Regions from separate parts of the Polycladomyces abyssicola genome, predicted to be linked through region 2. Evidence: riboswitches for the same ligand, from Rfam matches in the RefSeq annotation. Region 2 holds a riboswitch; each other region holds the start of a gene.
The links. A riboswitch is a leader RNA that binds a small molecule or an ion and turns the genes downstream of it on or off. The one in region 2 is predicted to bind S-adenosylmethionine.
Positions count from the first base shown of each region.

Region 1: another riboswitch for S-adenosylmethionine. It lies ahead of metX (homoserine O-acetyltransferase MetX); the one in region 2 lies ahead of KI215_RS12760 (homoserine dehydrogenase).
Region 3: another riboswitch for S-adenosylmethionine. It lies ahead of KI215_RS11125 (homocysteine synthase); the one in region 2 lies ahead of KI215_RS12760 (homoserine dehydrogenase).

Region 1 is NZ_AP024601.1:957,236-967,799, reverse strand. It holds gene KI215_RS04885 (penicillin-binding transpeptidase domain-containing protein) at 1-1,102, shown strand, start outside; gene KI215_RS04880 (DUF1002 domain-containing protein) at 1,191-2,075, shown strand; gene sdhB (succinate dehydrogenase iron-sulfur subunit) at 2,445-3,197, opposite strand; gene sdhA (succinate dehydrogenase flavoprotein subunit) at 3,194-4,954, opposite strand; gene KI215_RS04865 (succinate dehydrogenase cytochrome b558 subunit) at 4,971-5,621, opposite strand; gene metX (homoserine O-acetyltransferase MetX) at 5,842-6,933, opposite strand; SAM riboswitch class I at 7,021-7,160, opposite strand; gene KI215_RS04855 (ABC transporter ATP-binding protein) at 7,223-8,239, opposite strand; gene KI215_RS04850 (ABC transporter permease) at 8,251-9,168, opposite strand; gene KI215_RS04845 (ABC transporter permease) at 9,170-10,102, opposite strand; gene KI215_RS04840 (peptide ABC transporter substrate-binding protein) at 10,190-10,564, opposite strand, start outside.
Region 2 is NZ_AP024601.1:2,535,347-2,545,910, forward strand. It holds gene KI215_RS12730 (carboxypeptidase M32) at 1-979, shown strand, start outside; gene KI215_RS12735 (ASCH domain-containing protein) at 994-1,326, shown strand; gene rnz (ribonuclease Z) at 1,364-2,290, opposite strand; gene KI215_RS12745 (Nramp family divalent metal transporter) at 2,475-3,821, shown strand; gene KI215_RS12750 (motility-associated ABC transporter substrate-binding family protein) at 4,055-5,626, shown strand; gene rlmD (23S rRNA (uracil(1939)-C(5))-methyltransferase RlmD) at 5,777-7,168, opposite strand; gene KI215_RS12760 (homoserine dehydrogenase) at 7,339-8,652, opposite strand; SAM riboswitch class I at 8,730-8,859, opposite strand; gene KI215_RS12765 (fumarylacetoacetate hydrolase family protein) at 9,020-10,039, opposite strand; gene KI215_RS12770 (MGDG synthase family glycosyltransferase) at 10,107-10,564, opposite strand, start outside.
Region 3 is NZ_AP024601.1:2,202,357-2,212,920, reverse strand. It holds gene leuS (leucine--tRNA ligase) at 1-2,280, shown strand, start outside; gene KI215_RS11145 (hypothetical protein) at 2,598-2,747, shown strand; gene comER (late competence protein ComER) at 2,981-3,817, opposite strand; gene KI215_RS11135 (helix-hairpin-helix domain-containing protein) at 3,908-4,558, shown strand; gene KI215_RS11130 (ornithine--oxo-acid transaminase) at 4,612-5,805, opposite strand; SAM riboswitch class I at 6,020-6,137, shown strand; gene KI215_RS11125 (homocysteine synthase) at 6,354-7,655, shown strand; gene KI215_RS11120 (hypothetical protein) at 7,634-7,885, opposite strand; gene KI215_RS11115 (aminotransferase class I/II-fold pyridoxal phosphate-dependent enzyme) at 7,958-9,154, shown strand; gene KI215_RS11110 (trans-sulfuration enzyme family protein) at 9,120-10,283, shown strand.

The DNA of each region.
Region 1 (10,564 bases), 1.6 Mb from region 2:
GAACGGGCAAGCGAAAAAAGTGTTGTCACAACGCCCGGGACAAGATGGCAAGAGCTTTCGTCTCACCATCGATGTGAACACACAACGCCAACTGTACAATGGTATACGGAAGGACAAAGGCGCCGCTGTCGCCATCAACCCGAAAACGGGCGAAGTGCTGGCCATGGTGAGCGCACCTTCCTACGATCCCAATATGTTCATCAACGGGTTTCCTGCTTCAGAATGGAAGCGGGTCAACGGCCCGACCATGCCGCTGATGAGCCGGTTCAAATACACCTACACGCCTGGTTCCACGATGAAAGGCATCGTGGCGGCCATCGGGTTGGATACGGGGAGAGTGAAGCCCAACACTACCTTTGATACTTCCGCTGGCAAATGGCAAAAGCCCGGTTGGGGCGATTTTTACATCACGCGGGTTGATAATCCGGGTGGTCCCATCGATCTGCGCAAAGGATTGGCTTGGTCCGACAACATCTATTTCGCGCGGGCAGGCTTGATGATCGGCACGCGCAACATGAACTTGTACTTGAAAAAGTTCGGCTTTGAAAAGGAGATCCCTTTCCCCTACCCGATCGAATCTTCTCAGATCGCCGCCAACGGCAAAATCGACAATGAGGTGCAATTGGCCAACAGTTCCTACGGACAGGCACAAATTGAAGTAAGTCCATTCCATATGGCCATGATGTACACGGCGTTTGCCAACAAAGGGAACATCATGCAACCTGTGTTGATCATGGATGAAAAACAGCCCGTGCAGCCCAAAGTGTGGAAAGCAAATATCATCAAGCCGCGAGTAGCTCAGCAAGTCAGTGATCTTTTGACTTCCGTCGTCAACGATCCCCACGGTACCGGCCACAGTTTGGCCGTTTCGGGGGTTCGCATCGCGGCCAAAACGGGGACGGCCGAATTGAAAAAAAGCAAGGACGACAAAAACGGTACGGAATACGGATGGTTGTGCACCATCACCGGCAAACCCGGAAAACAACCCGATCTTGTCACCACCATGTTTGTGGAGGATGTGAAGGATCGAGGCGGCAGCCATTATCTCCTGCCGATGATGAAAACATTTATCCAAAAACGTTATGCAACCGGAGGTTCTTGATGATTCCTTTCTATGTAAGATCATCCATGAGTGAAACATCTTCAGGGAAAACTACGTCTATATATAACGAGAAGGGGGTTTTTCGCACATGAAGAAAACTTGGCTGAGAAACATCGGCCTCGGCATTTTGAGTGTATTCTTATTCACTTTGTTTCTCCCCTCCGTCGCGTCTGCTGACGCCGTGGTGGGAGAGACAGTCGTCACGTTGGGACAAGACCTCACTCAGCAGGAGCGCCAAGCCATTCTCAATGAAATGAACGTACCCAATGACGTCAAGATCATTGAAGTCACCAATGCGGAAGAGCATCAATACCTCGGAAAATACTTGAGCAAAGCGACCATCGGTTCGCGGGCGCTCTCTTCCGCGAAAATCACGTTGACCGACGCCGGATCCGGTATCAAGGTGCAAACGCACAACATTACCACGATTACCAATGCGATGTACGCGAACGCCTTGATCACCGCAGGCGTCAAAGATGCGGACGTGTATGTCACCGCACCGAAACCGGTGTCGGGAACGGCCGGTCTGACTGGTATCCTCAAGGCGTTTGAAGCGGCCACCGGTACCAAGATCAGCGAAGAGCAAAAACAAGTTGCCAACGAGGAAATCGTGCGCACTGCGGACCTGGCCAAGCAGATCGGCAGTGAAAAAGCGACCCAATTCATGTTGAAATTGAAAGAAGAAGTGGCCAAACAACAACCGCAGACACCGGAGGAATTCCGCGACATCGTCGTCAATGTGGCTGGTGATCTCAACATCAACCTGACCAACCAACAGATCACCCAGCTCACCCAATTCACGCAAAACTTGTCCAATCTGAATATCAACTGGGACAACGTATCCAACCAGCTGAAAAACTTCCAGGATCAATTCCAGCAGGTTCTCAACTCCAAGGAAGCGCAAGGCTTCTTCGCCATGTTGGTTGATTGGTTCTGGAAATTGGTCGAATGGATCCAATCACAGTTCCGGTGAAACAAAACACCCCTTGACCCATACAGTCAAGGGGTGTTTTGCGTATTCCGGAGACTAGGGTGTCTGGACATTCAGTAAGAGAGCAATGTTGTTCCTAGGCGAGCGACCTACCAAGCCCCGGCCGAGCGCAGACCCGGAAAGCGCAGGATTGTAATCGCGGGCAATTTTCTCAAAGCGAAGCGTCATTTGCCCGCGCCCTGCGCTAATCGGGTCGGAGCGGTCACCATCTGCTTCCCTGCAGGGCGCAGGTGGAGCGAGCCGGGAAAGCAATGTGGACATTATTCTCCAGACAACGCCCTCATTGACCAAGAAGTTGAACCACCGCTCACCAAAGAAAACCACGGATCGAAATGATCCGTGGTTTTCTTGTTATACCGACAACCATTTGCGGAACAGCATTTTGGTTCCTTCACGGTTCATTTTTGCGATAGCGGTGGTCAATGGAATGCCTTTGGGGCAGGACTGCACGCAGTTTTGCGAGTTGCCGCATTCCTGCAATCCGCCTTCACCCATCAGCGCTTCCAAACGTTCATCCTTGTTCATCTCACCCGTCGGATGCGAGTTGAACAATGCCACCTGACCAGCCACGAACGGTCCCATAAACTTGGATTTGCTGTTGACGTTGGGGCACGCTTCCAAACAGACCCCACAGGTCATGCACTTGGACAGCTCGTACCGCCATTGGCGTACCGTTTCCGGAATGCGCGGACCCGGCCCCAGGTCGTAAGTACCGTCGATCGGGATCCACGCTTTCACCCGCTTCAATGCGTCAAACATGCGGCTCCGGTCCACGATCAGGTCACGAACGACCGGGAAGGTGCGCATCGGCTCAATCCGGATCGGTTGTTCCAGGTGATCGATCAAAGCGGTGCAGGCTTGTCGGGGACGCCCGTTGATCACCATGGAGCAGGCCCCGCACACTTCTTCCAAACAGTTGGATTCCCACACGACCGGTGTGGTTTCCTTGCCTTCAGCATTGACCGGGTTGCGCTGGATTTCCATCAACGCGGAAATGACGTTCATGTTTTTCCGGTACGGGATACGGAACTCTTCCTTATACGGTTTGGAATCAGGTCCGTCTTGCCGGGTGATGATCAGGTGTACGGTTTGTTGTTCACTCATTTCTTCGCCGCCTCCTCTTTCGCCACGTCATACCGGCGCGGACGCGGTTTGATCAACGAGATGTCAACCGGTTCGTATTCGAACGCCGGTCCGTCCTCGGTGAATTTGGCCTTGGTCGTTTTCAGCCACTCTTCGTCGTTCCGTTCCGGGAACTCGGGTTTGTAGTGAGCACCGCGGCTTTCATTTCGATGGTAAGCTCCCAGCGTAATCACCCGGGCCAATTGCAGCATGTTCCACAACTGGCGGGTAAAGGAGACGGCTTGGTTGCTCCATTTGCTGGTGTCGCTCATATTGATGTTTTGATAGCGTTCCATCAGCTCTTGAATTTTCTCGTCCGTTTTCAACAGGCGGTCATTGTACCGAACGACCGTCACGTTGTCGGTCATCCATTGACCCAGCTCCTGATGCAGTTTGTAGGCGTTTTCGGTGCCATCCATCTTGAGCAGCTGTTCGTATTTGGCTTCCTCGTCTTTGACAATGGATTCATACAGCGTGGACGGCAGGTCTTCCGCCGATTTTTCCAATCCGCGCACATACTCGATCGCTTTGGGTCCGGCCACCATGCCGCCGAAGATGCACGACAGTAGCGAGTTGGCTCCGAGACGGTTGGCGCCGTGGTATTGATATTCGCACTCGCCCGCGGCAAACAGCCCGGGGATGTTGGTCATCTGATTGTAGTCGACCCACAGTCCGCCCATCGAATAGTGCACTGCCGGGAAGATTTTCATCGGTACTTTACGCGGGTCTTCACCCATGAACTTCTCATAAATCTCGATGATACCACCCAATTTGATATCCAGCTCTTTGGGATCTTTGTGGGACAGATCAAGGTAAACCATGTTTTCCCCGTTGATCCCGAGCTTCATGTCCACGCAGACTTTGAAGATGGCTCGCGTGGCAATATCCCGCGGTACCAGGTTACCGTAAGCCGGGTACATTTCCTCAAGGAAGTACCACGGTTTGCCGTCTTTATAGGTCCAGACACGACCACCTTCTCCCCGCGCGGACTCGGACATCAAGCGCAATTTGTCATCGCCAGGGATCGCGGTCGGATGTACTTGGATGAACTCCCCGTTGGCGTAATAGGCACCTTGTTGATACACCGCACTGGCCGCCGAACCGGTGTTGATCATCGAGTTGGTCGATTTGCCGAAGATCATGCCCAAACCGCCCGTCGCCAAGATCACAGCGTCGGCCAGGAAGGCCTTGATCTCGTGACTACGCAGGTTTTGCGCCACAATCCCGCGGCAACGACCTTCATCGTCCAAGATCACCTTCAGAAATTCCCAATGCTCGTACTTGGTGACCCGGCCGGCCACTTCCCAGCGGCGAACTTGCTCGTCCAATGCATAGAGCAATTGTTGCCCCGTAGTCGCCCCGGCATAAGCGGTACGGTGGTGTTTGGTACCCCCGAATCGGCGGAAGTCGATCAATCCTTCCGGCGTTCGGTTGAACGGCACTCCCATACGGTCCATCAGGTAAATGATGCCCGGCGCTGCTTCACACATCGCTTTGACCGGGGGTTGGTTGGCCAAAAAGTCCCCGCCGTAGATCGTGTCGTCAAAGTGTTCCCACGGCGAGTCACCTTCCCCTTTGGTGTTGACCGCACCGTTGATCCCGCCCTGCGCACACACCGAGTGGGAACGTTTCACGGGCACAAGCGAAAACAACTCGACATTGGCACCCGCTTCCGCCGTCTTGATGGCGGCCATCAGACCGGCCAATCCGCCACCCACGATAATGATTTTCTCGTTCATTGAACACTGCCCCCTTTTAACGCTGCGCCAACTGGTTCAAAAACTCCGGATTGTGGAATGCGAACAGGGCACTGATGCCGATGTACGACACAACCACGAAAAGGGCCATGCACACCCAAGTGGATACATACTGTGCACGCGGTCCGACCGTAATGCCCCAGCTGACCAAAAACGACCAGATCCCGTTGCTGAAGTGGAAAACAGCAGCAACGACCCCGATCAAGTACAGTGCAAAATTGACGTCATTGCTGAGAATCTGGTGCATCATCACTGTCAACTCACGCGACGTCAAATCATGCAAGGCTACCTGAACCCTCGTTTCCCATACATGCCATCCCACGAAAATCAGTGTGATGATGCCGGTCACGCGTTGCAACATAAACATGTAGTTACGGAACGTGCCGTGATTCACAACGTTATTTTTCGCCTGGAACGCGATGTGCAGACCATACAGCGCATGGTACAACAAAGGCAGGTAGATGAACACCGTTTCCAGAGCGAGCAGGAACGGCAGATGCCAGATCCACTCCACCTTTTCTTGGAAAACGGCGGGGCCTCTGGTCGCAAAATAGTTCGTCAACAAGTGCTCGACCAAAAAAAAGCCCACCGGAATGACACCCAGCAACGAGTGCAGCCGACGGTTGAAGAAACTACTGTGATTGCTCATCTTGCGCCCTCCAATAACCCCTTGTAAATTGACTTTGATAGTGCGATCAAGCCGTGATGTCAACCCGCTTCCCAAACGTTTCGACAAGTGTGGCGAAATGCCTTGGACTGGATCTAATGCGGTCCAGTGGATAGAAAGGGGTTTCAACTTTGTGAACAACCTTATTGTACTCCCAATTGTTCGACAGCGTCAAGGAAAGGGGTAGCTTCTCCCCGGAATGCTACCCCTCCAAAAATTCCCGGATTACCGGTCCCATCTTTTCGTATTCGATCAAAAATGCATCATGTCCGTACGGGGATCGTAATTCCCACAGCTGTGCATCTTTTCCCTGCTCCCGTAATTCCCGGTACAGTGTTCGTTGCTCCTCAATTTGAAACAACCGATCCTCCTCAATGCCGATGATCAACGCACGGGAGCGAATCTTCGACAGCGCGGCCGCCATTCCGCCGCGCCCCCTGCCCACATCATGCGTGTCCATCGCTTTGAGCAGACACAAATAACTGTTGGCATCAAACCGGTTAACCAGTTTTTCTCCCTGATAACGCAGATAGCTTTCCACCTGAAATGTCGCGTCCCGGGACCATTCCGGTACATTGGTCTGCAGCCGGCGTTGGAACCGCTGATGGAACAACGTGTCCGTTCGGTAGGTAACCATTCCGACCATCCTGGCGATAGCCAAACCTTTTTTCGGCCCCGGTCCCGGGTAGTAATCGCCTCCCTGCCAGTCCGGATCGGACATGATGGCTTGGCGCCCGATATCGTTGTAGGCGATGGCCATGGGGGACAACGCGGCTGTGGTGGCGATGGGGATCAAATTCTCCACCGCTTCAGGGTATAAGATGCCCCATTCCAGTACCTGCATTCCCCCCATGGAACCGCCGACGATGGTATGAACCCGATCGATGCCCATTTTCTGAAGGGTACGATACTGCACGTGGACCATATCCCGAATGGTGACCGGGGGAAAACTCGAACCATAAGGCCGCCCCGTGGCCGGATTGATGGATGACGGACCCGTACTTCCATTACAGCCGCCAAGTACATTGGTGGTGACGACAAAATAGCGGTTGGTATCGATGTAGCGACCGGGCCCGATCAACCCGTCCCACCAGCCGGGGTCCCGTTCATCCCCGACGGCATGCGCATCTCCTGTCAACGCGTGACAAACCAATACCACGTTGTCCCGGTCCACCGACAGTTTTCCCACCGTCTCCACCGCAATGTGCACATCCTGCAGTGTTTCCCCGCATTCCAACGCTACCGGCCCCACGGCCACCGTTTTCTTTGTCACCGTATCGACGCTGGTTACCACGCGTTTTCTCTCCTTTTTTAAAAGGAAACACCCTCTTCGATCAGAAGAGGGTGTCGTCTGCTCCCATGCCATCGCAGTCCGTCCCCCTTCTCATCTCTCAGAACCTGTCGGTTCTGCAGGAATTGGCACCATTCCCCGCCGTTTGATGTGTGTTTTTGGTGCACACAGGTAAACGGGGTGGTTGCCGGGCTTCATCGGGCCAGTCCCTCCGCCGCTCTGGATAAGAAGGTGTTTCCTGATATTCGTATTTGAAGCTTATGATACGATGGATCGAAATTTCTGTCAATGTTTACTTGGACGAAATGCGCACGATCGGTTCATGCGAGACGGACGGTGCTTCTGGGTGTTCCAGCCAGCAACTAACGCGATGCGTCTGGGATACCTCACTCACCTCGGGCATCTCGTCGTTGCAAATATACATCGTGTACGGACAACGATCGGCAAACGGGCAACCTTTGGGCGGATCGAACAGATCCGGCGGGGACCCGGGGATTGGCTTCAACTCCTGCTTCCGATCCAAATCCAGCCGAGGCATAGAAGCCAACAACCCCCAGGTGTATGGATGACGTGGCCTGTAGAAGATCTCTTCCACCGTTCCCGTCTCCACCACCTTGCCTCCGTACATCACCGCCACGCGTTGCGCCATTTCCGCCACCACACCCAAATCGTGGGTGATCAGAATGACAGCGGTGTCCGTTTTCTTTTGCAGTTCCTTCAGCAGTTCGATGATCTGTGCTTGGATGGTCACGTCCAATGCCGTGGTCGGCTCATCTGCGATCAAAATCTTCGGATTGCAGGCCAATGCGATGGCGATCATGGCTCGTTGCCGCATCCCGCCGCTGAATTCGTGAGGATAATTGTTGATCCGTGTCTCGGGGCTGGGAATGCCCACTAAACGCAACATTTCCACTGCGCGTTGGCGCGCTTCGGAAGGGGAAATGCGCTGGTGCCAAATCAGCCCCTCCATGATCTGCTTACCCACTGTCATCGTCGGGTTGAGCGATGTCATCGGGTCCTGAAAGATCATCCCGATCTCGGAGCCGCGTACCTGGAACATCTCTTTTTCCGTCAACTTCAACAGATTTTTCCCGTCAAAAAGAATTTCACCGCTCTTGATTTTGCCGGGCGGAGAAGGAATCAAGCGCATAATCGCCTGTGCAGTGACGCTTTTGCCACTGCCCGACTCCCCGACAATGGCCAATGCTTCTCCCTTTTCCAACGTCAGGTTGACACCCCGGACCGCTTGTACTTCTCCTGCATAGGTGTGAAACGACACATGCAAATCGCGAATCTCCAACAATGCCACGTTGATCCACCTCATTTCCGCATCTTGGGATCGAGCGCGTCACGCAGACCGTCACCGAACACGTTGAAGGCCAACATCGTCAAGCTGAGGAAAAAGGCAGGGAAAAACAGCCGCCACCAATCTTCCGAAAAGATGACGACCAACGAATCGTTGATCATCGTCCCCCAACTGGCTTGCGGGGCCTGCACGCCCAACCCCAGAAAGCTGAGAAAGGCTTCAGCGAAAATGGCATTGGGCACCGTAAACGTCAGCATGACGATGATGGGTCCCATGGCGTTGGGAATCAAATGTTTGAACAGGAGGCGCTTGGTATCGGCTCCCAGGGTACGTGCCGCCAACACGAACTCCTGTTGTTTCAGCTGCAGCACTTGACCCCGTACCAACCGTGCCATATTGAGCCATCCCGTCGCAGTCAGTGCAATGATGATGGTGCCCAAACCCGGCTCCAGCACGACCAATAGCAACACGACGGTGAGCAGATACGGCAATCCCCACAAAATGTCCACGATCCGCATCATCACTTCGTCCACCTTGCCACCGCGATAACCGGCAATGCCACCGTACAGCACGCCAATGCACAAGTCGATCAAGGCTGCGGCCAGTCCGATCTCCAGTGAAATGCGCCCACCGTACCAGGTGCGGACAAAGACATCTCTCCCCAGATCATCGGTACCAAACCAGTGTTCGCCCGAAGGCGCCATGTTTTTTCCGTCCAAATCCTGCTCATAGTACGAATAAGAAGATAAATGCGGACCAATGATCGACATCACCGCAAGCAAAATGATCGTCACCAGTCCGGCTATCGCCAGTTTGTTCTGTTTCAGCCGCCGCCAGACGTCCTGGGTATAGGTGATGCTGGGCCGCTTGATCGTTTCCGCCTCTTGGGACCGTTTGGGAACACGTTCGAATCGTTGTGCCGGAATCGCCATCTCAGTTCGCCTCCTTGTGTCCGACTTTGATCCGCGGATCAATCCAACCGTAAATCAAGTCGACGAGAAAGTTCATTAAGATGAGAAAGGCGGAATAGAAGATCGTGATCCCCATGATCACCGGGTAATCACGGTTGGTCACGCTGTCGACAAAGTATTTCCCGATGCCGGGGATGGAGAAGATCTTCTCGATGACGAAACTGCCGGTCAAAATACCCGCAGTCAGCGGCCCCATGATGGTCACAACCGGCAAGATGGCATTGCGCAAAGTATGGTGGATAATGACACGTCTAGGGGACAATCCTTTGGAGCGGGCTGTTCGGATGTAATCCTGATTCAACACCTCCAGCATGCTGGAACGCATCAGCCGTGTGACCATCGCCAACGGCAGTACGGCCAACGCGATCGTCGGCATGATGCTGTATTCAAACCCCTCCCAGGTTGCGATCGGGAGCAGTTCCCACTCCAGACCCAGATATTTTTGCAAAATTGGTGCCATGACGAAGCTGGGAATCGACACACCCAATACAGCGATCACGGTGGCCGTATAATCCGGGATGCGATTCTGCCGGAGCGCGGCAATCGCCCCCAACGTCAAACCAAGGATCAGCGACAAGATGATCGCTTGCACCCCCAACTGGGCGGATGCGGGAAATCCTTCGCTGATAATTTCGTTGACCGTGCGGGTGGTGTATTTGATCGAGGGACCGAGATCCATCATCACCAGGTTTTTCATATAGTAGAGATACTGCTCCGGGTACGACTTGTCCAAATGATACGCCGCCTTGAGATTTTTCAGGGTTTCCGGTGGCAATTTTTTCTCACCGGTGAACGGATCGCCCGGCACTGCCAGCATCATCATGAATGTCAACGTGGCGATCAACCACAGGGAAATCAACATCATCACAAAGCGTTGTCCCAGATAGCGAAGCATGCGTCCACCACCTCTACCGTTCTAAATGAAAAGAATAGGAAGGCCACCCATTGCAGGTGACCCTCCGGACTGTGGTCCCTATCCGGTTTATTTTTCGGTCAGATAGGTATCCAGGAAATTGAACTGGCCATCCATCTCCTGATAGAAGCCTTTGACGTAATCTTTGATCTGGTAGACTCTCGTGTAGTTGTAAATCGGAGTAACCGGAATATCCCGAGCGAGCATCTCTTCCGCCTTGTGCATCGCTTCCATCCGCACTTTCTGATCGTCCGTCGATTTTGCCTGCTTGATCAACGCATCATATTGCGGGTTGCTGTATTTGGCGTGATTGTTGCCGCCACCGGTCACCCACAGATCGATGAACGTCATCGGGTCGATGTAGTCTGGGTACCAACCGTAACGGGCGACCTGGAAGTTGCCTTGAGTCAGGTTATCCAGGAACACTTTCCACTCCATGTTGGC
Region 2 (10,564 bases):
ACTCCGCAAACGGCTCGTCCCGCTCGTACAAGCGATCACGGAGCAAGAGCCCGTCAACGACACTTGCGTCCGCCAGCACTTTCCGGAGCGGGACCAACTGGCGTTCGGCGAACTCGTGATTCGTCAGTTGGGTTTTGATTTCCGCCGGGGGCGCCAAGACAAATCGCCCCATCCTTTCATGACCAAATTTTCATTGGGGGATGTACGAATCACCACGCGCGTCAAAGAAAACGATCTGACCGAAGCCCTGTTCAGCACGATTCACGAGGCCGGACATGCGATGTATGAATTGGGCATCTCAAAAAAATACGAAGGAACGCCGTTGGCCAACGGAACCTCCTCCGGCGTTCATGAAAGCCAGTCCCGCCTGTGGGAAAACATCGTCGGTCGGAGTCGCCCCTTCTGGCGTCATTTTTATCCGCGTCTGCAGAAGGTGTTCCCTTCCCAGCTGGGTGACGTGGACGAAGAAACATTTTACCGTGCCATCAACAAAGTGGAACGTTCGCTGATCCGGACGGATGCAGACGAAGTCACCTATAACCTGCATGTCATACTGCGATTCGATTTGGAGCTTGCCATGCTGGAAGGACGGTTGGCTGTTCGGAATTTACCGGATGCGTGGCGCGAACGATATCGGAGCGATTTGGGGATCGTGCCCGCGACGGACAGCATGGGCGTCATGCAGGATGTTCATTGGTATGCGGATACGATCGGCGGTGCATTCCAATGTTACACGCTGGGCAACATTTTAAGCGGGCAGTTTTATGCAGCGGCCAAACGGGCGAACCCCCACATTGAAGAAGAGATCGCCCGAGGGGAATTCGGCACGTTGCATCAATGGTTGAAAGAAAACATTTACCAACACGGCAAGAAATACACCGCGGACGAACTGGTACAACGGGTGACGGGCGAATCGCTGTCTATCGAGCCGTATATGGACTATTTAACAAAGAAGTACACAGAACTGTACGAGCTTTGAAAGGAGTGTCCGGGATGACCCATCCCCTGCCGCCCAAAACCTGCTCCATTGATCGACTGGTCACACGCGAGGCGGATATTGAAAAAGTACTGAGCGGTGAGAAGCGCGCGGCCAGGAGAAACGGCCGGTACGCCGATCTCGGGGAAATACTCGAATTGCGGGGGCGGCGATTTTCCATCACCGCCGTATATCGTCAGAAACTGGGGGAGATGACAGACACCGACGCCCGATCCGAAGGATTTTCGGATCTGGACGCCTACCGAGAGTACATCCTCTCGTTACACCCGGGCATGCGTTGGGTTCCTTCGATGGAGGTTTGGGTGCATGAGTGGAGTTCCGTCACCTGATGCAAAGTCGTCTCCCGACTCTCTGTTTCCCCCTGTTTCAATCGCGTGAGATAACCGAGTAGCACCAACCGTCCCTGGCGACGTAGGTCTCCGGGAAGATGGCTCTGGCTTCGGCCAGCAACTCCGGTTCGTCCTCCACACCGTATCGTGGGCTGATATGGTTGAGAATCAGTGTGCGGACACCCGCACGTTCAGCCGTACGCGCAGCGTCCACTGTGGTGGCATGCCCGTGCTTTACTGCCAGGGCCGCTTCCCGTGCCCGATATGTAGCTTCATGTACCAGTACATCCGCCTGCGATGCCAGCCGTACCGCCGCTTCCGTCGGACGGGTGTCGCCCAGAATCGTCACGATCCTTCCCCTTTTGGGTGGTCCCAACACCTCTCGTGCCCGTATCATACGACCGTCGGGCAGCCGTACATCCTCTCCCGCTTTCAGCCTACGATACAACGGACCCGGCGGAACACCCAATGCCTGAAGCAAATCCGTCCGCAACGAACCCGGACGATCCTTTTCCTCGATGCGATAGCCGAAACAAGGGATGCCATGATCCAACTCCGCACAGATCACCCGCACGTCATCATCCTCATAAACAACGCCGGATGTCACCTCCCTCACTTCACATTCATATCGTAAATGTGTCTGACTTACCGTCAGTACCGTATCCACAAATCGACGCAACCCTTCCGGACCGAACAGGGTAAGCGGTGTTTCCGCTTCCTGAAAAGAGCGGCTGCCCAGCACACCCGGCAGGCCGAAAAGATGGTCCCCGTGAAGATGGGTAATCCAGATGTGATCCACTTTCCCCAATTTCACCGGTGAATGAAGGATTTGATGTTGTGTCGCTTCCCCGCAGTCAAACAGCCATGTTCTTCCTTTTCGTTCCGTCCATTTCAACGCTGTCGCCGACACATTGCGTTCCTTGGCCGGGACACCGGCTCCCGTACCCAGAAAAATCAATTCCATCCATCTTCCCCTTCCCTATGGTCAAAGAATCATATATAATTTAGATCAGGGCAACTTTATTGCCCATGACAAATATTATGGTGAAATGAGATTGGACCTATATTTTTTTCGACAAAAGTTGACCTAGTGCAAAAAAATCGCTTTCAACCATCTTTGTTAGTTAAGAGAAAGAGGTGATCGGATCATGGCCATGACAGCACCACACACCACAGACGCCGAAGGATGGCGACGGGCACGACAACAGCCGACATTACCTGAAGTATACCGCTCTTTGCCCATCCCGAAAAAGGGATCGTGGCTCCGAAAATTCCTTGCGTTTGCAGGTCCCGGTTATCTGGTGGCTGTCGGATATATGGACCCCGGAAACTGGGCTACCGATATCGCAGGGGGCTCATTGTTTAATTACACCCTGCTGGCTGTCATCCTGATGTCCAATGTGATGGCGATGATCCTGCAATCTTTGGCCGGGAAGCTGGGCATTGTGACCGGTCGCGACTTGGCCCAAGCGTGTCGGGACCACTACAGCAAACCAGTGGCCATCACCTTGTGGATCTTGTGCGAGTTGGCCATCGCCGCCTGTGACCTGGCGGAAGTGATCGGTTCGGCAATCGCGTTGAACCTGCTGTTCGGGATCCCACTCCTCTACGGAGTGATGATCACCGTATTGGATGTGCTGTTGATCCTGCTTCTGCAAAGTAAAGGATTTCGTTATATCGAATCAATCGTCATCTCATTGTTGGTCGTCATCGGCATCTGCTTTGCCGTGGAACTGGTGATGGCCAAACCGGATTGGATGGGTGTGGCAAAAGGATTCGTTCCGAATCCGCAAATCATCCAAAACCCGGAAATGCTGTACATTGCCATCGGCATTCTCGGCGCGACGGTGATGCCTCACAACTTGTATCTGCACTCGTCGGTCGTGCAGACACGTCAGTTTGACCAAACAACGAAAGGCAAGCGGGAAGCGATCAAGTACACAACGATCGACTCCACGGTAGCACTGTTTTTTGCACTTTTGATCAACGCATCGATTCTGATTTTGTCCGCGGCGACATTCCACCGTTCCGGCAACGTGGAAGTGGCCGGAATTGAGCAAGCATATCACCTGCTTACACCGCTGTTGGGCACTTCCATCGCCAGTGTGCTGTTCGGGGTGGCACTGCTGGCTTCGGGACAAAACTCCACACTGACCGGTACATTGGCCGGACAAATCGTCATGGAAGGATTTCTGAATATCCGTCTTGCCCCGTGGCTGCGCCGGCTGATCACGCGTCTGATCGCCATTGTACCTGCCGTCATCGTCACCGCGCTGTATGGGGAAAACGGGACGATGAAAATGTTGATTCTGAGTCAGGTAATCCTGTCCCTGCAACTTTCTTTCGCCGTATTTCCGCTGGTCCAGTTTACGAGCGACAAGAAGAAGATGGGTGAATTCGCCAACCCGACATGGTTGAAATTCGTTGCGTGGACGATCGCATTCGTTATCGCGGGGTTGAACGCATACCTGCTGTATACGACACTGTTGGCATAGCGGCCTGATGAGATGATCAAGCAGACAGGAACGTATCTCGGAAAACCATTGATCTCTCTTTGAACGTAGACAGAACGTATGGAGGAAGGTTCTTCTCTCATCCCGCGGTTCAGCTATATCATTTGAGCTGAACCGCGGGATTTTTTATGCAGAAAGACAGATGGACAAGAAGTGCATGAAAAATTCCAAAATAAGTGATAAAATGAGATTATCCCCATCTCGGAGGTGCCTTCATGCTCAAGAGCAAAATGGCGAAAGTGCTCGTTTCCACCATGGTCCTGCTGGGCTTGTTTGTTCCCTGGATACTGATGGCCACCGGATGCAGCAGCCACCAACCAAAAGTGAAACCCAAGGATGAAGCCCCAGTGATCGTACCCGACAAGCCGAATGGGAAGAAAGTGTTGTTTGACAACACACATGAACAAACAGCCGGATCGGCTGACTGGGTCATCGACGGGGGTTTTTCTGACTTCGCCCAAGCATTGGCGGATGAAGGCTATGAAGTGAAGGAATTGCGCAAAAAAGACCCGCTCACCTACGATGACTTGCGCCCATACGACGTATTCGTCATCGGAGAAGCCAATAATCCCTACAAACAATCGGAGCAGACCGCCCTGTGGCAATATGTCCAAAATGGCGGCAGCATCCTGTTCATCTCCGACCATTACAATGCCGACAGAAACAAAAACCGTTGGGATCCGTCCGAAGCGTTCAACGGTTACCGACGCGGCGCCTGGAACAGCCCGACAAAGGGGATGAGTCCAGAAGAAGCCAAATCTCCCCCGATGCAGAATGTCATCAGTACTGACTGGTTGGCCCAGCATTTCGGTGTCCGTTTCCGCTACAACGCGATCGGCGATGTGACGGCCAATCAGATCGTGCCGCCGGATCAATCATTCGGGATCACGAAAGACGTTCAGACCTTTGCGATGCATGCCGGATCAACCGTCGCCATTCTCGATCCGCAAAAAGCAAAGGGGATCGTTTATTTGCCCCGTACCAACGCCAAATGGCCACATGCTGTCGACCAAGGCGTCTATAACGGGGGTGGCATCCCCGAAGGTCCGATGGTGGCCGTAGCCAAAGCAGGGAAAGGAAAGGCCGCCTTTATCGGCGATTCGTCTCCCGTGGAAGACGATACGCCCAAATACCGCAACGAAGAGACAGGTGCACCCAAAAAAACGCATGACGGTTTCCACGAACAAGATGATGCCGTGTTGTTGGTCAATCTGGTGAATTGGTTGGCCAAAAAGGAAAACTACACCCGTCTTTCGGAAGTACCGGGATTGAAACTGGATCAACCGACCCGTTTGTATGAATGGGAACAACCGGCCAAGAGCACCGAACCGGAGAAAGAGCCATGGGAGCCGCCTGCAAATGGATACAAATGGTGGGATCCCTCCACCTTCAAACCGGGTTCCTACGGTGCAACTGATTCGGGTGAACCCTCTCCGCCCTCCGGGGATGTACGGTACATAGCAGAACATCCCAACCCCATTCCCGCCGGGAAAACGGTGACCATCCGCGTGATGGCTGACGGCTTGCAACCAGGCACTACCGCCAACGGATACCGACTCGGCCTCTATTTGGAAGGCGGGAAACAAGTAGCCAAGTTCCGTAATGCGGACGGTTCTTGGCCGAGTACTTACGGTTACAGCGCCCCGTTCCAACTGAAGTCGGACAGCAAAGGACATGCCGAAATCACCTTGACCGCACAAATCGACCCGGGGTCCAAGGGGACGGCGTACATCCGGTTAAAACAGGACCGAGATATCCGGTGGACGAATAAGCTGGAGATCCGTTGAGAAAACGATAAAAAGTGGACAAGCGGCCCGTATTGGGAAATCACATCCCTGCGGGCCGCTTGCCTACCATTGCGAATACCTCCCGCAGTCGCTCGGACGGGCGACTGCGATCACTTTCACCATATCCGATGATGAATGTTCCACTACAAATCACTTTTCTTTGGTGCCAGACAGGGTACAAACCGTTTCCACGTGAGCGGTCTGGGGAAACATATCGACCGGGACCAACAGTTTCAGTTCGTATCCCCCTTGCAGCAATTGTGCGCAATCTTTGGCCAGAGTGGACGGATTACAGGACACATACACCAACCGCGGCACGCGCACTTCCTTCAGCATGTCGATCAATGGCTGACCCAGACCGGTCCGCGGTGGGTCGACCACGACTACATCTGGCCGTAACCCCGCTTTCACCCAACGGGGCAACAAGTCTTCCGCCCTGCCGACATGATACTCGGCATGGTCGATCCCGTTCCGCTTCGCATTGCGCCGTGCATCCTCGACAGCCGACGAAATCGTGTCCATCCCGATGATGCGGGCGGCACGATCCGCCAACCACAAGCCGATGGTCCCTACCCCGCAATAGGCGTCGATGACAGTTTCTCTCCCCGTCAGCTCGGCGGCTTCCTTCACCAAGTCGTACAGTTTCACGGTCTGGATCGGGTTGAGCTGGAAAAATGCCGTCGCCGACAACGCGTACACTTTTTTATTCAGTTGCTCATCCACTGTTTCCTTGCCCCACAAGACGCGGGTTTTCTCACCAAACACAAGAGAGGTGCGCTTCGGGTTGACGTTGAGCACGATGCTTTTCACCTGAGGCAAGCGACGAACCAGACGTTCCACCAGCTCTCGCTCTCGCGGTAATTCGTCGGTCCGGCACACCAGCACCAATTGGGCTTCTTCCGTCTGAAATCCAAAGCGGGCCACCAAATGGCGCAACACACCCGTATGTTTATTTTCATCATAGATGGGGATGCCAAGCTCTTCGACCGTTTTGCGCGCTGTTTCCAGGATGCGGTTGGTCTCGGGATGCTGTACCCCGCACTCCCTCATATCCACCAACCGGTGGGAACGGGCAGAATACATGCCCATCACCACCTTTTTCCCCCGTAACTGCACCGGCAGTTGGGCCTTGTTGCGATATCGCCACGGTTCGTCCATCCCCACCGTCTCTTCGATCGGCAATTCCCGCAAGGAAGTGTAGCGGGCAAACGTTTCTTCCACCAATTCCTTTTTCAACTTCAACTGCATCGGATAATCAATATGCTGCAGTTGGCAACCACCGCAATCGGCATAAACCGGACACGGCGGTTGAATCCGGTGAGGAGATCGTTTCCGAATCCGAAGCAGACGGGCTTTGGCAAACCGTCGTTCCACTTGTTCCACACGGGCCACCACTACTTCGCCCGGGATGGCCCCGTCGACGAACACCACTTGTTTTTGATAAAATCCGACTCCCTCTCCGTTGATGCCCAAACGACGGATGGGGAGCTGGATGGTTTCCCCCTTTTTCAAGCGAATCATCGTTTCTGTCTTTTTCATCATTCATACCTTCCTACCCGAGTTCAAACGATATCCCTCTCATTGTACCCGAATTTCCCGGACACCAAAAACCGCCTTCCCGAAAACGCAGGAAGGCGGTCAGTAAGTTGATATCATATTTCACAAACCCGCTTCCGAAATCGTGCCCTGATGCGAAGCATTATCCCCTCACATCAGCTGACGGAACCCGCACTCACCACTTCTTTTTCTTCTTGCGCAACAGAAGCCGCCAACACCGGGCGTGTGATGATCCGTTTGATAGACACTTCCCATTCTACCGGCAGTACCGAAACCAGCCGCGGCTCCCAGTTGCGAACGAGGAAAGCGGCATGGCTACGGCCATGATCCGGATAGATGAGCGCATCCAGCACTTGAATGCCTGTATCGAGGAGATCCGCTTTCCACTTGTCCGCCACGTCGGCAGCCAACACTTCCTCCGTCTCGATCAGGAGGAACTGAATACCGCTTTCTTCACCCGCCGGCAAAATCATCGGACGACGCAGGGAGGCGGCGCGCAAAGCAGGCAGACGATACACATTACACAAGTCTTCCACCACCGCACTGCCGGTGGGTTGTTCGCCCGCACCCTGACCCACCAACGTCACATCCTGCACGACATCCCCTTCCACATGGATGGCGTTGTATACACCGCGAACGCCGGAAAGCGGATGGGAAAGCGGCACCAGGGTGGGCGCTACTTGCAATGCTACCGGTCCTTCTTCACCGTATTGTTCCGCTTGGGCGAGCAATTTGATCGAATATCCCAATCGACGGGCGATCTCCAATTCGGCGACCGTGATGTCCGTGATCCCTTTCCGCGGAATGTCATCCACCGCCACATCCACCCCGAAAGCCAACCGACAGAGAATCGCCAGTTTGTGAGCCGAATCGAAGCCTTCCACATCTGCGGTCGGATCGGCTTCAGCGTATCCTTTTTCCTGCGCCTCCGCAAGAACAGAGTCAAACGAACGCCCATATTCGGACATTTGCGTCAAAATATAATTACAGGTACCGTTGACAATACCGGAAACCTTATGAATGCGGTTGGCTTTCAGCAAATGCTGCAAGGTACCCAAAACGGGGATGCCACCGCCCACACTGGCTTCATACAACAATTGAACGCCCTTTCCTCGCGCCAACTGCTCCAGCTCTACTCCGTGTTTGGCGATCAGCTCCTTATTGGCGGTCACAACGTGACATCCCGCTTCAATCGCTTTCATCACATAGGTGCGCGTGGGTTCGATTCCGCCCATCGCTTCAATCACCACTTGTACCCCCGCGTCCAATACATCCTCGAAACGGGTGGTCAGGAGATGTTTCACGCCTTCCACCTTTCGTTTCTTGGTTAGATCCCGCACCAGAATGCGGCGCACTTCAAACAGCGTGCCCGTTTTGCGTGCAATCACGTCCTGATTGGACTGGAGCATTTTGTATGTTCCCGTTCCCACCGTTCCCAGTCCCAACAACGCAACATTGACACGCTTCATCGCCTGCTCCCCCCTTTAAAAATTCAAAACCCTCTTCCAAAGATAAGAAGAGGGGACATGTATCCACGCCACCCTGCTCCTTATCTCTCAGCACCCGAAGGTACTGCAGGAATTGGCACCTTATGCCCGTACCCTGCCTACAACGCAGGGGCCGAACATGGTTGCCGGGCTTCATCGGGCCAGTCCCTCCGCCTCTCTCGATAACGAGTCAGTGGTTGATTCCTATTTAATTAGTCACTATTATCTAACAAAAAAAATACGTTTGTCAAACCCTTTTTTTTTGAACAATATCGGACATACGTCGTCATACAGGCGAAATTTGTCCGTTACCAGTAGAAAAATGTCCGGTTCCACGGGAAACCGGACATCAATCACACCGCTCCACGATGCGGTTGCGAAGCACGCCCAAACGCTCAACTTCCAGCTCTATCACATCACCCGGCTCCAACCAGCGATGAACCTCCGTACCCAGTTCCAAAATACACCCGGTTCCGACTGTGCCGGACCCGATTACATCTCCAGGATACAAAAAAACATCCTGGGAAGCCCGCTCGATCATCTCTGAAAAGGAAAAATGCAAATCCCGGAGATTGCCGTGGGACAATTCAACCCCGTTGACCCGGGCAGTCATCGCCAAATCCCAATGATCACCGTTTCTTCGGTCTTCCAGCTCATCAAGGGTGACTAACCACGGTCCCAACGAAGTGGCAAAATCTTTCCCTTTGGCCGGTCCCAAACCGACTTTCATTTCCTCAAGCTGAACATCCCTTGCGCTCCAATCGTTGAGAATGCACAATCCCGCGATATACTCCCTCGCTGACTCCCGTGGGATGTTGCGTCCCTTTTTTCCGATGATGCACGCCACTTCCAACTCATAATCCAAACATTGTGTGCCGCTCGGGCGGGAAACAGGTTGCTCATGCGCCAATATGGTCTGATGATTGGAAAAATAAAAAACAGGAAAATGATACCATTCAGGGATCATGTCGAGGCCGCGTCGCGCCCGCGCCGTTTTGACATGTTGTTCAAATGCGTAGAAATCGCGAAAACTGGGCGGTCTGGGCACTGGCGGGAGCAAGCGGACTTCCGCAAGCGACAATGCCACCGGTTCCCCCTCCACTTTCACTTGATCAGGCTGTGTACCCCGGCAAGCATCGATCACTTGACGCAACCATACAAGCCCATTCGCCCCTGTTTCCAGGAACGCGACCATATCTGTCGGAAGCGCACGGGGGAACGGAATGCCTTTTTCCAATATGGCCCATTCCTGAGCAAAACCGATATCCCAAACGTACCCATCCTGCACCCAACCGATCCGGGCATCCCCATGCACTTCTGACCGGATGTTCAAGACGTCTTCTTTGATCACATACGTCACCAAACGCATCCAACCACTCCTCTCCTCCCAGCATATGCATCAAAAACGGATGCTTGCAATCCATTTTGCGGGAAGATCATCGCAACGCCCGGTGACGTGTTGGTTGCAAAACTTCATCAGCGATCCGATCTGCTGCATTTCCGGATGCCAGTTTCGACATGACTTGGGCAGCATGTTCCCGACGGGCCGGTGACTCCAACCAACGCTTCATCTGTTGCGACAAACGACCGAACTGAACTGTTTCCGCCACTCGATGGCGCAGCAGGTATCGTCGGTTGGCCTCTTCCTGCCCCGGCAATGCGTTTAACAGTAACATGGGTAAACGTTTGACCATCGCTTCCGTTATGGTGAGTCCGCCCGGCTTGGTGATCAACAAGTCTGCCGCATCCATGAACAAGGGAACATCGGGTCGGAACCCCTCAACACGAATGTGGGGTGGCAGAGAATGACGGGTCAGCTCATACATCAGGGCCTCATTTTTTCCGGTCAGCACCACGACTTGGCAAATGGGGCCTGCGTTCTCCAATTCCCGCA
Region 3 (10,564 bases), 330 kb from region 2:
GATGTGATTGCCCGTTTCAAACGGATGAACGGATATCGCGTCCTTCACCCCATGGGTGCCGACGCATTTGGTCTACCGGCGGAGAATGCCGCCATCCAGCGGGGGGTGAATCCGCGCGAGTGGACGTTGAAAAATATGAAGCGGATTCGGGAGGAGCAGGCCCGTTTGGGCGTATCCTATGACTGGGAGCGGTATGTCGGTACGTGTCTACCGGACTATTACAAGTTGACACAGTGGCTGTTTCTGCTCTTTTACGAGCGCGGACTGGCTTATCGCAAAAAGGCGGCCGTCAACTGGTGCCCCACTTGCAACACGGTGCTGGCCAACGAACAGGTTGAAGACGGGTTGTGCTGGCGTTGTGATACGGAGGTGACGAAAAAGGAGCTGGAGCAATGGTTCCTGCGAATCACCGATTACGCCGACCGCCTGCTCGAAGGATTGGACCGCTTACCGAAATGGCCGGAAAAAGTGAAGGCCATGCAGCGTAACTGGATTGGTCGCAGCGAGGGGGCGCACGTCACCTTCACCATTCCCGAACTGGATCATGAAAAAGTGACCGTATTCACCACTCGTCCCGACACGTTGTTCGGCGTCACTTACTTGGTGTTGGCTCCGGAGCATCCGCTGGTTCCGAAATTGATTCGCGGAAAGGAAAACGAGTCGGTGATTGCCGACTTTATCGAACGCATGCGGAAAGAATCCGAAATCACGCGGACAGCGGCGGATGCGGAAAAAGTGGGGTATTTCACGGGAGCGTTTGCCCAACATCCTTTAACCGGCGAAAATGTGCCGATCTGGGTGGCCAACTATGTGTTGATGGATTACGGCACCGGCGCGGTGATGGGAGTACCGGCCCACGATGAGCGGGACTTCCTGTTTGCCCGGAAATACGATTTGCCGATTCGAGTCGTCATTCGTCCGGAGGAGGGCGACACCGACGAGTTGACCGAAGCGTATACCGGCGAAGGGAAACTGGTCAACTCGGGTGATTTCAGTGGATTGAACAACCGGGAAGCGATCAAGGCCATCGCCCGTCATCTGGAGGAAAAAGGGCTGGGTGGACCGACGGTCAATTATCGACTGCGCGACTGGTTGATTTCACGGCAACGGTATTGGGGATGCCCGATTCCGATCATCTACTGCGACGATTGCGGCATTGTTCCGGTACCGAAAGAACATTTGCCGGTCCTTCTGCCCGAAGACGTCGTATTTGACGGCAAACGCAATCCGCTCACCACGTCGGAATCGTTCGTGAACACCGAATGCCCCCGCTGCGGCAAGTCGGCGCGCCGGGAGACGGATACGATGGATACATTTATCGATTCGTCTTGGTATTTCTTCCGGTATACGGATGCGCACAACGAAGATATGCCGTTCGATCCGGACAAAGTGAAGGAATGGCTGCCAGTCGACGAGTATATCGGCGGGATTGAGCACGCCGTGTTGCATTTGCTGTACTCTCGATTCTTTACCAAGGTCCTGTACGATGCCGGTTTGGTGCCGGTGGATGAACCGTTCACCAGCCTGCTGACCCAGGGAATGGTGCTCAAAGACGGAGCGAAAATGTCCAAATCCAAAGGCAATGTGGTCAGCCCGATGGACATCGTCGAAAAATACGGGGCGGACACTGCCAGGATGTTTATCCTGTTTGCCGCACCGCCGGATCGTGACTTGGAATGGTCGGATGCCGGGGTGGAAGGAAGCTACCGTTTCTTGAACCGCGTTTGGCGGATGGTGGAGCAGCACGCCTCCCTGTTCGAACAACGCCCCGCTCCCGATACGACAAGCAAGGAAGCCCAGGAGCTGAACCGGTTGCGGCACCGGACCGTCAAAAAAGTGACGGAGGACGTGAATGACCGTTATCACTTTAACACCGCCATCAGTGCCATTATGGAACTGGTCAATGGCATCTATGCCTATCCGGAGGATGCCGACCGTGGGACGCTGGCCGATGCGATTGAGACGGTCGTGCTGTTGTTGGCGCCGTTTGCGCCTCATATCACCGAAGAACTGTGGCAGCGGATGGGCCATCAAGACAGCGTGCATGCCCAGTCGTGGCCGACCTTCGATCCGGCGGCTTTGGTGCAGAACGAAGTGGAAATTGCGGTGCAGATCAATGGCAAGGTGCGAGATAAAGTGGTTGTACCGGCCGAGGCGGACAAGAGCGAAGTGGAAGCACTGGTTATGAAGCTGGACCGCATTCAAACGTTGTTGGAAGGGAAAACGGTCCGCAAAGTAATCGTCGTACCGCGAAAATTGGTCAACATTGTGGTCAATTGACCCACTTGATCGAGCCCGACATGAAGGACCGGAACGCGCAGGGATTCCATTGCGAGGCGCGTTGCCTGGAGCCCTGTGCTTCCGGTCCGAAGCGGGCTTGTTTTTTTTCGTTCGCTCTATGGCGCTCCATGGCAATGGCTAAAGGCGCTCGACAGGAAATTCGGACTCGCTTGAACCAACCACTCAGTCAGCAGTTGCAGCTCGCTATGTGGCGGGCTTTTTCTTTTTGCATGAGAAAGCGACACCTTCCACATCCTAAAGGATAACCGCCGATCAGATCCAAAGATCGGCAATCCGAGGGAAAGGATGTCTGGTACATGCGCGTGGAACCCGATTCGAAATTACCGCCGATCGGAGCGGACGAAGCTCGTGATGCCAAGTTGGCGCAGGAAGGAACAACCTTGGGCAGTGCCGTGGATGAGAACAAAGAAAAAAAAGTAAAAGGTCCCAATCGACCATCCACTTGAGATGCCGAATAGTTTCAAACCCGGTTCAGCTGCAAATGCAGCCGCGAACCGGGTTTTTTCATGAGAAAATCATGCAGGTATTCCAATAAATACATGGTAAAATGAAAACGGCTCAGTCGGGGCATGACATGTGGGGGCATCATTTGAAGTGTTGATGAGACAGTAAGTCCTTAAAAGAATCGGACCGGACGTCTGGCGCTTCAGAAATCCCGTTCTTACAAGCATGGAGACTCTCAAAGATTTTTCTCAGCGCGTTGGAACGATTGCTGCACGTTGCGGAGGTCTTCAGAAAATTTCATGTGTGTCATTTGGAAAAGGCGGGTGAAGCAGGGGATGAAGGCCTCATCCAACAGATGGAGTCCCTCGCGCGTGATCCCGCCGGGAACGGCCACCCGATCCTGGAGGGATTGCAGCGTGAACCCGTTTTCTGTCAGCAGTTTTCCTGTGCCGACGATCATCTGTTCCACCAGGGAGGTGGCGGTCTCTACAGGCAGTCCGGTCTCTTTGACGGCGGCTTGAATCCATTGCTCCAAAATGTTGGCAAGAAACGCAGGACCACAGCTGGCTAAATCGGAAGCGGCACGCGTATGGGCTTCGTCGACGTACAGCGGTTTGCTGATGCAGGAGAACAGCTGGTATAACCACTGGGTGTCTTCATCCGAGAAACGGGTTCCGGGTATCAACAGAGCGTTACCCGACAATGCCGCATGACAAATACTAGGGATCACTTTGGCGATCTTCGCGTCCAGATGCTCTTCCAAGTCGCGGATCATCACCGGACTGGTGATGGAGATGACGTATTGGTTCGGCCGGACAACATCCTGTATCTCATCCAACACCTGTCGAAAATCTCCCGGTTTGACGCAGAGAAAGATGCAATCCGCCTTTTTGGCCGTATCCCGATTGTGATCGGACACATGAATGCCAGGGCAATCCAGAGCCAGCCGTTCCGCTTTGTCGCGGGTACGGTTGGAAACGATGATACGATCGGGTTGCATGGCGTAGGAATGGACAAACGCGAGTACCAGATTGCTTCCCATGCTTCCCGTCCCGATGAAGCCGAATTTCATCACAATACCCTCCCCATCCGCATGACGCTGACATTTCTCCTTTAACTCTATGCAGGAGCGGGGAGGAATATGAGGAAAGGGGGAGTAAGGGTGTGGGAGGAAAAGTGGTATCACCGGGTCAATAAGTGGGCGCTGGCGACAGGGGTGCTGGCGCTGGTGGTGATTGGACTCATCGTGTTGTTGATCAACCGTCGGGAAGAGACTGCACCGGTTCCAACCCTGCCCGCCTACAAACCAGCTCTGCCGGCGACACCGTCGAGCGGAAATAGGGAAAAAGCCGCCAAGATTGTCGTCGACGTTAAGGGGGCGGTCAACCATCCGGGTGTGTACAAGTTGTCAGGCGGTTCACGTGTGCAGGACGCGATGCAACAGGCAGGAGGTGCGGCACCGTCAGCGGATGTGAATCGGGTCAACCTGGCTCAGCCGTTGGCTGACGGGATGGTGGTCTATATCCCGCGAAAAGGGGAACAGGTGCCTCCTCCCGTGGCCGGTGCAACCGGTTCGGTTCCAGATGGCGGGACTCAGTCGGGCACGACGGCTAACGGTGGCAAAATTTCGCTCAACTCTGCCACGGCGGAACAGCTAGATCAGCTGGATGGGATTGGACCGTCCAAAGCAGCGGCTATAATACGTTATCGTGAGGAACATGGTCCTTTTCGCTCGGTGGACGAGCTGGCCAACGTTCCGGGGATCGGGGAGAAAACACTGGAAAAGTTTCGCGACCGTTTGACTGTGCCGTGAATCGAGCCAAATTTTAACCCCCTCGTGGATCGAGGGGGTTCTTATATCGTACATCAAGCAGACAACACTTTCCGGATTTTGGCCAGTGCCCAATCCAGCTCTTCTTGGGTAATCGTGAGCGGCGGGGCGAAACGGATGGTGTTTTCGTGCGTCTCTTTGCACAGCAAACCTTCTTCAGCCAGACGTTCGCAATGCGGACGAGCCGGTTCATACAATTCCATTCCGATGAAGAGGCCTTTACCGCGGATTTCCTTGATGATCGGATTTTGGATTTGTTTCAGTTCAGCCATGAAATATTCGCCCAATTCACGAGAGCGCTGAGGCAAGTTTTCTTCCACCAGCACATCCAGTGCAGCCACAGAGACGGCGCAGGCCAACGGGTTGCCGCCAAAGGTGGAACCGTGGGAGCCCGGTTCGAATACCCCCATCACTTCTTTATCCCCGGCCACGGCGGAGATCGGCATCACACCGCCGCCCAACGCTTTCCCCATCACATACAGGTCAGGCCGGACGTCTTCCCAGTCGCAGGCGAACAGTTGACCGGTTCGACCGAACCCGGTTTGGATCTCGTCGGCGATGAACAGGACGTTGTGTTCTTTACATACTCGGTAGGCTTCACGCAGATATCCTTCCGGCGGCACGATAACGCCTGCTTCCCCTTGGATCGGCTCCACCAGGAAGGCGGCTGTGTTGGGCGTAATGGCTGCTTTCAGCGCTTCGACATCACCGTACGGTATGATTTTGAAGCCAGGGGTCAACGGGCCGAATCCGCGTTGGTACTCCTCACTGGACGAGAGAGAGACTGCAGTGATGGTCCGGCCGTGGAAATTGTTTTCACAGACGATGATTTCCGCTTGGTTTTCCGGCACTTTCTTCACATCATATGCCCAGCGCCGGGCCGCTTTGAGGGCGGTTTCCACCGCTTCGGCTCCGGTATTCATCGGCAGAATCATCTCTTTGCCCGTTAACTGAGCCACTTTTTTGTAAAAAAGTCCCAGCTGATCGTTGTGGAACGCACGGGAGGTCAAGGTGACTTTATCCGCTTGTTCTTTCAGCGCCGCGATCAGACGGGGATGGCGGTGTCCATGGTTCAATGCCGAGTAGGCACTCAGCATGTCCATGTACTTGTTGCCGTCAGCATCCTCCACCCAAACACCCTCCGCCTTGGAAATCACGATCGGCAGGGGGTGATAGTTCCTCGCGCCGTATTTTTCCGTCAATTCGATCAACGTTTGGTTCCGTGACATGATAGCCTCCTTGATGATGAATAAATTTGATGTATGGGCGCATATACACACGCCCTGACCCGAAAATAAGCAATCTATCACCATTGTAGATGGAATTTGGAATGGAATCAATGACGGAACTTTTTCTAAAAAAACGGTTGACGGCGGTATGAGAGACCGGTATAATGAAAAACAAGTTTTCTGATAGTCGACACAATTGAATCGGATTTGGAATCTCTTATCGAGAGTGGTGGAGGGACTGGCCCGATGAAACCCGGCAACCCCGGTCTGTACGAACCGGAAGGTGCCAATTCCTGCGGAAACCGACGCCAACGGTTTCCGAGAGATAAGAGAGGAGAGCTGGCGTAACCAAAGCCTCTTCTCTTATCGGAGAAGGGGCTTTTTTATTCCACTGTTTTAGGCTGATGTCACAAGCGGAAAGGCGGCTTTAGTCGGCGAGTGCTCTTTGAGATTGTGTGTTGCAATAGCGAGAGGGACGTTCACACGAACAACAGGTGATTTCTCAGGGAAATCTCAAAGCATTCAATCTCTGCGAAAGGATGATGGTGATGAGCGAAACGCAACAATACGGACTGGAAACGTTGGCGGTCCACGGTGGCCAAGAACCGGACCCGACGACGAATGCGCGAGCGGTACCGATTTACCAGACCACTTCCTATGTGTTCAACGATACGGAGCATGCAGCCAATTTGTTTGCGTTGAAAGAATTCGGCAATATCTACACCCGCATCATGAACCCGACTCAAGATGTGTTTGAAAAGCGGGTGGCTGCGCTGGAAGGTGGCGTCGGTGCGCTGGCGACGAGTTCCGGTCAGGCGGCAATCACCTACTCCATCCTGAACATCGCCAAAGCCGGGGATGAAATTGTCTCATCCAGCAGTTTGTACGGCGGCACATACAACCTGTTCCAACACACCTTGCCCAAACTGGGAATCACTGTGCGGTTCGTCGATCCTTCCGATCCGGAAAATTTCAAAAAGGCAATCAATGAAAAGACACGGGCTGTATTTGGGGAGATCATCGGCAATCCCAAAATGGACGTGCTGGATGTGGAAGCCGTGTCCAAAGTGGCCCATGATGCCGGAGTGCCGCTGATTGTGGACAACACGTTTGCCACGCCGTACTTGTGCCGGCCGATTGAGTTCGGGGCGGACATCGTCGTGCACTCGGCCACCAAATTTATCGGTGGTCATGGTACCAGCATTGGTGGGGTGATTGTGGATTCAGGCAAATTCGACTGGACCAACGGCAAGTTCCCGGAATTGACCGAACCGGACCCGAGTTATCACGGGGTTTCCTACACCGAGGCGGTCGGGCCGCTGGCCTACATCATCAAGGCCCGGGTTCAACTGTTGCGGGACATCGGAGCGTCCATTTCTCCATTCAATGCGTTTTTGTTCTTGCAAGGGTTGGAAACGTTGCATCTGCGTATGGAACGGCACAGCGAAAACGCGCTTCGGGTCGCCAGGTTCCTTCAGGAACACGAACTGGTGGAGTGGGTAAGCCATCCGGGATTGGAAGATCATCCGTCATACGAAAAAGCAAAAAAATACCTGCCCAAAGGGCAAGGCGCCATTTTCACGTTTGGAATCAAAGGTGGTTTGGAAGCGGGCAAAAAACTCATCGAAAACTTACGCCTCTTTTCTCACCTGGCCAACGTGGGTGATTCCAAATCCCTCGTAATCCATCCGGCCAGCACCACGCATCAACAATTGACTGAAGAAGAACAATTGGCCGCAGGCGTAACACCGGAACTGGTCCGCTTGTCCGTAGGAATTGAGTCGGTGGATGACTTGATCGCCGATCTGGATCAGGCATTGAAGAAAAGTCAAAACGTCGTCACGGCTTGATACACCGGGACCATTCGAAACAAATGGTGATCGAGGCTGAAAAAGCCTGTCTCTCCCAAGTGAATCCCGTTATTGATCGATTCTGGGGGAGGATTGGCCTGGTAACCGAGAGCCGGCTCATCCGATGTCGCCACTGGATAAGAGAGACGGGAGACGGAGATTCGGTCGAAGCTCTGATGACGGAATGATTCAGGGGACGTGTTTTCCGGCTGGGACAATCGGGAAAGCACGTCTCCATCTGTGTAACCGAAATGACCAAAAAAGACTTTCCGTACGGTTTTTGGAATAGGGGGAACAATGGCATGCGGATTGAGACACAACTGGCCCAATTGGGTTCAAACAAAGAGACCAAGACCGGGGCGATCAGTTATCCGGTGTATTATTCGACAACCTACCGGCATGCGGGATTGGGACAAAGCACGGGATACGATTACACCCGGACCGCCAACCCGACAAGGACGGTGTTGGAAGAAGCGATCGCCCGCCTGGAGGGTGGGACGGCTGGATTCGCCTGCAGCTCGGGAATGGCTGCCGTACAAACTGTCATGGGATTGTTCGAGCGAGGGGATCACTTGATCGTTTCCCTCGATTTGTATGGGGGAACGTACCGGCTGTTTGAAACGTTGATGACACGGTATGGTCTTTCTTTCAGTTATGTCGATTTCCGCCGTCTGGACGAAGTGAAGGCAGCCATCCGCCCGGAAACGCGCGCCTTTTTCGTCGAGACGCCCACCAATCCCCTGCTGCAGGTAACCGATTTGCATGCTGTCTGTGAAATCGCCCGATGTCATGGATTGATCACGATTGTCGACAACACGTTTATGACGCCGTATTTCCAGCGTCCGATCGAATGCGGGGCGGATATCGTCATTCACAGCGCGACCAAATATTTGGGCGGACACAATGATGTATTGGCTGGCCTGATTGTGACCAAGGGCGACCAGTTGAGTGAACAGATGGCAGCACTGCACAACGCGATCGGCGCCGTGCTGGGACCGCAAGATTCATGGTTGTTGCTTCGCGGGATGAAGACGTTGGCGCTCAGAATGGAGAGGCATCAGGAAAACGCTTATCAATTGGCTCATTTCCTCCGTCAGCACCCGCTGGTGGACGAAGTGTTCTATCCCGCATTGCAGTCGGAGACGTGGGAGATTCAAACCAAACAAGCCGACGGAGGCGGCGGCATGTTGTCGTTCCGCGTGAAATCGCCCGCAATGGTGGGGCCATTGCTCTCTTCGTTGCGATTGATCGCGTTTGCGGAGAGCTTGGGCGGGGTGGAAACGCTCATCACGTATCCGCACACGCAAACACATGCCGACATCCCGGAAGCAACGCGACGCAAAGTCGGGGTGTGCGATCGTCTGCTCCGGTTGTCGGTCGGGATCGAGTATGTGGATGATTTGATTGCTGATCTGGCACAGGCACTGGATGAGGCGGAACGGGTATGGAAGGAGGAAAAGCGGGATGAAATTTGCGACCCGATTGCTCCACAATGGTAACGAGATTTGCCCCCGTACGGGGGCGGCCAGTATACCCATGTATCTCGCATCCACCTATCATCAGTTTGATTTGGATCAACCGGGACGGTACGATTATGCGCGGTCGGGCAATCCGACGCGGGAAGCGCTGGAGAAGACCATCGCCGCGCTGGAGGGAGGCTCCCATGGATTTGCGTTTTCGTCGGGGATGTCAGCCGTCTCCACGGTATTGCTGCTGTTTTCCAACGGGGATCATCTCGTGGCTTCCCAGGATTTGTATGGCGGCACGTATCGGGTGATGGCCGAAGTGCTGCCCCGGTTGGGCATCACGGTTGACTTTGTGGATACGACGGATCTGAACCGGGTAGAGGCGGCGATTCGTCCCAACACCAAGGGAATTTACATCGAAACACCTTCCAACCCCACCTTGAAGGTGACGGATATTGCCGGCACGGCAGAAATTGCCCGACGTCACGGTGCGCTGCTGATTGTGGATAACACGTTTTTGAGCCCGGTCTATCAGAATCCGTTGCTGTTGGGGGCAGATATCGTCATTCACAGTGCAACCAAATTCATTGGTGGGCACAGTGACGTCGTGGCCGGTTTGGTGGCAGTAAAAGATCCTACCTTGGCGGAACGGATCGGTTTCCTGCAAAACGCGATCGGTGCGGTATTGGGTGTGCAGGATGCCTGGTTGGTCCTCAGGGGGATCAAAACACTCAAAACCCGGATGGATACTGCCACCCGTTCCGCAGAAACAATCGCCCAGGCGTTAGCGAATCACCCCGAAGTACATCGGGTGTATTACACAGGACTTCCCTCACACCCTGGCCACCGTTTGCAATGTCAACAATCCAGTGGACATGGTGCAGTTCTGTCGTTCGACGTCGGATCCGGGGAACGGGCGCGGGAGGTGTTGAGTCGCGTACGTCTGCCCATCGTGGCGGTCAGCTTGGGTGCGGTGGAAAGCATCCTCTCCTATCCGGCCAAGATGTCCCATGCTGCGATGCCCCAACATGTCCGGGAGCGACATGGGATCACCGACGGATTGCTCCGGCTGTCCGTCGGACTGGAGGATGTGGAAGACCTGTTGAACGATTTGGAGCAGGCATTGTCGGTCCGATCGGTTTCGGTCGCTTCCAACCGATGATCCGAACACGCTACCCGGAAAGTGGGTATCCGTTTTCCCACGAGTGACCTTTGAGCGCAGTGATTCAACAGCGAGAGGGAGAACGGCGCATCCAGAACCGCGAGTGGTTAAACACTTTGTCAGCAGTCTCACCGGTCAAGGATCACTTGACCGGCTTTTTATTGGATTGAGGATGATTGCAAAGGACTTTCCTTTTATCTGTATCAAAATATGGTAGAATAGAGACATCCTGATACAACGGATTTGTTTTTCCGCAGTTTTCCTGCCCCGGTCTCTTTGCA